One region of the Bombilactobacillus sp. ESL1092 genome, then DNA from elsewhere that is predicted to be linked to it. Evidence: predicted binding sites of a transcription regulator. Region 1 holds the regulator's gene; the other holds the start of a gene.
The links. The regulator NrdR, encoded in region 1, represses ribonucleotide reductase genes. The targets are predictions, from matches to a motif close to ACACNATATATNGTGT.

Region 1 (3,421 bases):
GCCATTGGTGGCCTTTAATGATTTTGGCTAATGATTGCGATAACTTTTCCATTATCTAACCTCACTCAGAATGATCTTGTAACTGTCGCAATTGCCGTTGCATCTGCGCTAATTGTTCGGAATTAACCTGTTGACTTGGGGTTTTGGACCAATCAGTTCCGGACTCTTTTTTATTTGTGGTTGAACGTTTTTTCTTGGTTTGCTTTTGCGGAAAGTCCTGTAAATATTTAATTGCCTGCGGTGCGGTCTTAATTCCGTGCTGCACCCAATCATTAGCAATTTTTTCCACAAAACCTTGCGTTAAAGTGGGCGAATTATCCAAAACATAGTTTACCAAAATGTTCACTACTTCCGCTGGTAAAACCATGCGTGCCTGTAACTTCCGCAAAATACTAGTTTCAGAACTACCCACAAAACCATTTTTTTGGTGCTTTTTATTAGCTAAAAACTCTGCTGGCGCTTGGTTCTGCGCGGCCTTGATTAATTTTTTTTGACTAGTGGATAAATTAGTCACCGGTGGCCTTTTAGCTGCGCTAGGCAAAGCTGCAGTCTTCAAATTAACCCGTTGTTCATATTGCTTTTGAATCAAGGACTTTAAACGACGCAAGTCAATTTGATCAGTTTGCACATTTAGCGTTTGCCCAATTGCCTGCGCTAATTCAACTTCGGATAAGCCATAGAAAGTATGCAAATTAAATAACTCTGACTGATTTTGATCAATTTGCTGGGGCGCAACGTGGTATGAACGCACAGTAATCTTTAAGAAATCCCAATCAAAAGTCGCTAATTCCGTCGGTAGATAATTGGGCTGATTAACAGTAGAAAGTTGAGCATCAGACTCAACTTTGGCATCTACTACTTTGTGAGATAGGTGAAATACTTCCAAAAAACTTTTCGTAATTTCTTTGGCTTGGTCTAAATTGCGGAGTTGAGGATGATACTTTTTAAATAACTGTTGAAAATCGGGTTGACCAATTTTTTCTTGTAAATAAGTGGTTAAAATACTATCTTGAAAAAAATTAGCACCTGCTAGTGGCCTTTGCAATTGATAGATTAAATAATCACCCCAACTATCTTTACTTTGAAAAGTCTGCAGTAAAGCGACGGCTTCTAATTTAATCCGCGCTTGATAAAAATGCTGGCTATCAAGATCCAATAAATTTAAAAGTTGAGAATGCGCTTTGCGCTGGGAAACTAAGGGGACTTGATGCTGCCACAATAACTGATACAAGCTCAAAGCATCACTCCCAATAATGGGTTGATATAAGTCAATTAAAACCTGATAATCCAATTGTGTGAGCGTACTACTACCAATTACCCAATAGCCCCACAGTGGATCAATCATCGCTTGCGTCATCGTCAGTTGTCTCGCTTTCTGCCTGATTTTTTTGAGCTAACATCATTTCTTGTACTTCCTGCATCAAACCGTTAATATCCTTAAACTGACGATAAACGCTGGCAAAGCGGATATAGGCAATATCATCGACACCGGCTAATTCTTGCATCACAAATTCACCAATTTGGCGCGAATTGATTTCACTTTCACCCGTTGCTTGGATCTTAGCTTCGACTTTACTAACTAATTGATTCATCGCCTCTAAAGTCACTGGTCTTTTTTCAGCGGCACGCACAATGCCCCGTAAAATTTTTTCACGACTAAATTCTTCACGATTACCATTCTTTTTGATGACCAAAACGGGAGTATGCTCAATCCGCTCAAAAGTTGTAAACCGATATCCACAATTTTCACATTCACGGCGCCGACGAATCACCCGGCCTTCGTCACTCGGGCGACTATCAATAACCCGAGAAGAATTTTTTTGACACTGAGGACAAATCATAATTTACTCCTTAATTACTTGTTGTAAAAACTGGTCAACTTGTTGCTGTAAGTGCTGCCAATCACCAGTATTATCAAGAACAAAATCGGCTAATTGACATTTTTGTTGAAGTGGTAATTGGCTTTTTATTCTACTACATGCTTGTTGAACTGTTAAATGATTTCTTTCTTGTAAACGTTGTAATTGAACTTGCTGGGTTACATAAACCACTAAAACTTGATCCACAATTTGTTCATAATGTTGCTCAAATAAAAGTGGAATTTCAAAGAAAACAGTTTGTGAAGTTGCTTGTGCTTGTTGAATTTGTCGTACCAATTCTTGACGAATTGCTGGTTGCACAATTTGATTTAAGCAATCCAATTGTTTCGCATCGGCAAAGACGATTTGCCCCAAAGCAGAGCGATTCAACTGCCCATCAGCAGTTAAAACCTGAGTTCCAAACTGTTGGACCACTTTTTTAAAAGCTGGCGTTTTGGTATCCAAGATTTGGTGAGCAATGTGGTCAGCATCAATTACTAAAAAGCCCGCTTGATTAAGTAATTGACGGACACTTGTTTTGCCACTCGCGATACCACCGGTAATTCCAATCGCACGCCCCATTAATTCAACCGTTGACAATGCGGGCAATAATGTGTTCCTCGGCCCGCCACGCGAATTTTTTCAATGGCCGTGCCACAACGTTGGCAGGGGTGGCCCTCTTGATCATAGACTTTTAATTGTAATTGAAATTGACCCTTTTGACCGGTAGCATCAACATAACTGCGAATCGTGGTTCCGCCAGCGGCAATGGCGGTTTTTATTTCATCCGCAATGGCCGGATATAATGCCTGTAATTGTTCGTCAGTTAATTGATTGGCTGGTTGCTCGGGATGAATTTTAGCCATCCATAAAACTTCATCGACATAAATATTACCTAAGCCTGAAACTACTTGCTGATCCAGTAACACAGCTTTAATATTTTTCTTTTTACGCTGTAAACCGCTAACCAATGAATCATAGGTATACTGCGGCGTTAAGGGTTCCGGACCTAGTTTAGCAATTCCTTTAGTAGTTAACTCATCAGTTCGGGGCACAACTTCCATGCGCCCAAATTTGCGAACATCACGATAACCTAAATACTGGCCATTGGCTAGCTCAAAAATAATATGCACATGCTTATCAAAATCACTTTTTTGATCCCGAACTTGATATTTACCTTCCATTCGTAAATGACTAATCATTGTCAAATCATTATCAAAATGAAATAGTAAATACTTAGCACGGCGCCCCACATCGGTAATCGTCGCACCAATCAAATCTTTCTTAAATTCTGGTAAGGGATTGACGATAATCTTCGGATACAGCACCTCAATATTAACAATCTTTTGTCCTTTAACTAATTGATTTAAGCCTCGACGGACTGTTTCTACTTCTGGTAATTCTGGCATTATTTTATCCTTCCGCGTCAAACCATGTTTGACCAGCTGCTGATTCTACTTTCAAAGGTACATCCAACTTCACAGCGGTATCCATCACGTGTGGCACCAATTCTTGCAAAATGGGAATTTCCGTACTAGGAGCTTCAAAAATCAATTCATCAT
Region 2 (3,421 bases), 790 kb from region 1:
GGCGGTATCAATATTTAGAATGTAAGGATAGCCAGATTCTTGTTGTAATTTACTAATTTCTAGCTCTAAATCACGTGCTCTAATCTGATATTTTTTGATTTTGGGATTAGCCACTAACTTGTCATACTCTTGAGTAATGTCGACGTAAGAAAAGGGCTGGTGGTATTCGCGTTCCACACTGTAAGGACTGAATAAATACATTGGCGCGTCTTGGCGCACTAATTCATAAAATTTATCAGGAACAATAATGCCTAAGGAGAGGGTTTTGACACGGATTTTTTCGTCTGCATTTTCTTTTTTAGCAGACAAAAAGTCTAAAATATCGGGATGAAAAACGTTGAGATAAACAGCTCCTGCTCCTTGACGCTGCCCTAATTGATTACTGTAACTAAAACTATCTTCCAATAATTTCATCACGGGTAAAACACCGCTCGAAACACCTTCGACCCCTTTGATGGGGGCGCCAGCTTCTCGCAAATTAGACAATGTAATACCCACACCGCCGCCAATGCGCGACAATTGTAATGCACTGTTGATGTTACGACCGATGGAATTCATGTCGTCAGTTATTTGGATTAAAAAGCACGAAACAAACTCGCCACGGCGCTTTTTACCCGCATTTAAAAACGAAGGCGTGGCGGGCTGATAACGTTGATGAATCATTTCATCAGCTAATTGGTGTGCGAGTTGCTCATCACCGTCTGCAAAATATAAAGCATTATTTAACACCCGGAGTTCATAATTTTCTAGATAGTAGGCACCATCGTTGGTTTTTAACGCATACTGATTGTAAAATTTGTAAGCAGCCATAAAGGATTTAAACTGAAAATGCTGTTGCAGCAAATATTGGTAAAGTTCTTTAATAAAAGCTGGCGAGTACTGCTTTAAAAAAGCTGCTTCTAAATAATCAGCTTGCACTAACTTTTGTAACTGGCTTAATATATCGGGTTCCATTTTCAGATTAGGTTGAACATTTTCTTGCCAGAAAGCCTGGAGTGCGGCTTGGTCACGATCTAAAGGGATCTGTCCGTTAACTGGAATATTTAATTCGTTATTTAGTTTAAAGTAATTAACTTTAGCGATATCAATGTTGTTTAGACTCAAGTTGCTCCACTACTTTCCTGAAATTTTTAACATCGGCCGCGGTGCCGTTAAATTCATAATCGAAAACAACGGGGACACCTAAGCCAGCAGCGATATCTTTGGCAGTATGAATGTAGAGTTCATTGAAGTTGCGATTACCACTGCCGACGACACCGACTAATTGTTGGGCATTATTTTGAAAACCTAAAAAGTCAATGACCGCATCCATCATATTGTCATCATAAGCGGGCACAGCTAACAAGTACGGACCGTTCATGACGTGATAAGGATTAGCATCATTAATCTCGTAAGCAGGTAGCTTAACTTTTTGAATAAAACGGCGGGTTTGACCAGTAATTGTATAGTAAGCAATTTGCATTATTGCACCAGTGCTTTCAATTCGCTCGGGCAAAAACCAATGATCGGGGGCTGACTATCCGTGACCACGACGGGGACGCTTTGAAATCCTTGCTGTTTGAGGTAAGTTAAGGCCTGAGGTTGTTGATTAATGTTATGTTCTTCAAATTGAATTTGGTGATCATTCAAAAAACGTTTGGTCATTTTACATTGTATACAGCCATCTTTGGTAAAAATCTTTACTGATTGATTCATGAAAAAACCTCCTTAATGATGAAAAAATCACGGTAGTGCGCACCGATCAATTTTCGATTAAAAGTTTCACAGTTGAGTTGTACTGGCATTAGTTAACCAGTTGTTGCTGCGGAACTTTTGATCGGAATAACTGAGCCCAATTATAAAACCCTACTAGTCAAAATACAATATATTGTGTTTGATTCGAAACCGAACCACATGATAGTGTGGTTGCCAGGCTTGGATTTTGGGTAAGAAAAAAATAAAAAACATTTGTTCGCTGCATAAGTCAAGTGATTTTTTTATTAAGTTTTTTTCAATTACGCTGATGACAGTTACGTAGGTCGGAAGGTTTTCACTAGACTTGGACAGTGCAGTCAGTGTGAAAGTGAGCTATAATAAATCTAATTAAATTTATCTGGAGTTTGGAGAAAGCAGGATGCAATTAAACTGGAATTTATTAGGGGTTGGCGCGTGGTTAATTGTTTTTTGTTTGGTAGCGGTGATTATCTTTGATATTCGACGCCGTCATTTAAAAATGATTGTCGTGCACCGCAAGCACCACTCATTAGGCAATGTCTGCTGGGATTTTTGTGAGTTTATTGGCGCTTTTGTGTTAGTGGGCTTTATGTTTTATATGACTTTTTTAGATAAAGTTGATGTGAAAGATACACAGCGCGTTCAATTGAGCTATACGGTTAAACCTCTAGTGATGCAGACCAAGAATGGTCAAGGTTATTATGTAGAAGTTAAGTCAGCAGACAATAAAAAAACGGTTAAGTATTATAATTATTGGGTCCAAGGAGCTAAGTACAGTATTCCGGGCAATAATGCCTCAGTTTTAGATGGTAATCAATCAGCTAGTTTAAACGCGAAGAATTATCCGTGGCCAAATACGAAACGCTATGATCAAAAATATCAGCAAGCATATGTGATGATGATGGTGGCTCATTATAAGAATAACTGGCGCAACGGCTTAGGCGTTCATGCCGGTAATGTAGCGACGGATTATGCATTGATTCGTATTCCTGGAACCACTTTTGTTAAAACATTGGATTAAAAAAGTTCCTCAATGACTATTTATGAGTCAAATTGAGGAACTTTTCTTATGGTTATTTATTTAGCTGCTTTTTTGGGCAGCTTTTTCAAATTTTGAGCATTAATCACAATTTTATGGTTCAGTTCAACGACGTTATCACTATCTTGTGGATCAAAGTCTTCAATATCTAATAAAACGGCATTTGTATAGATCTTTTCAACTGTGCCAACGAAGGGCTTTTCTAAATCTTCTTCGACTGAACCTTGTAATTTGTCGCCGACTTTAATATTGGCAATTTTCATGTGTAGTTCCTCCTGGACTAATTAAACGTGGAGTTGGTTTTGAGTTTAAGCGAAGACCATTGATAGTGCGCCAAGCTTGGTGTTTTTCCCATTTTGGTAAAATTCTTGGAAAGATTGTACGCCAAAGGTTGAGCACTATCAAGCAACAGTAGCTTAAAAAGTTAGAGCTACCAGAATTCCTGGTCGGTAGAATTCTTAAGTACTATCTTACCACAGATAGTTGCCAAAGAAGGATTATCCGGTCGTTAATTGGAAGTTGGAACGATAAAAATAAGGCTTACTTTTGGCCTGGGTTCTTTAATTGAACAATTGAAAAGGAGTAAATTAATGAAAAAGATTATTGTTATTACCGGTGCGAGCGGTGTAGGTAAGACGACCGTCAGTCATTATTTGGCGCAAGCATACC

Region 2: a site for NrdR is predicted at 1,858-1,873, ahead of nrdH (glutaredoxin-like protein NrdH). Genes of this name have one in related genera too.

The regions. Positions count from the first base shown of each region.
Region 1 is NZ_CM176594.1:304,860-308,280, forward strand. It holds gene dnaI (primosomal protein DnaI) at 1-52, opposite strand, end outside; gene AC3B6Y_RS01530 (DnaD domain protein) at 62-1,357, opposite strand; gene nrdR (transcriptional regulator NrdR) at 1,338-1,841, opposite strand; gene coaE (dephospho-CoA kinase) at 1,845-2,468, opposite strand; gene mutM (bifunctional DNA-formamidopyrimidine glycosylase/DNA-(apurinic or apyrimidinic site) lyase) at 2,441-3,268, opposite strand; gene polA (DNA polymerase I) at 3,273-3,421, opposite strand, start outside.
Region 2 is NZ_CM176594.1:1,093,724-1,097,144, forward strand. It holds gene nrdE (class 1b ribonucleoside-diphosphate reductase subunit alpha) at 1-1,104, opposite strand, end outside; gene nrdI (class Ib ribonucleoside-diphosphate reductase assembly flavoprotein NrdI) at 1,085-1,462, opposite strand; gene nrdH (glutaredoxin-like protein NrdH) at 1,462-1,695, opposite strand; gene AC3B6Y_RS04960 (LVIS_2131 family protein) at 2,114-2,734, shown strand; gene AC3B6Y_RS04965 (DUF2187 domain-containing protein) at 2,791-3,015, opposite strand; gene AC3B6Y_RS04970 (guanylate kinase) at 3,343-3,421, shown strand, end outside.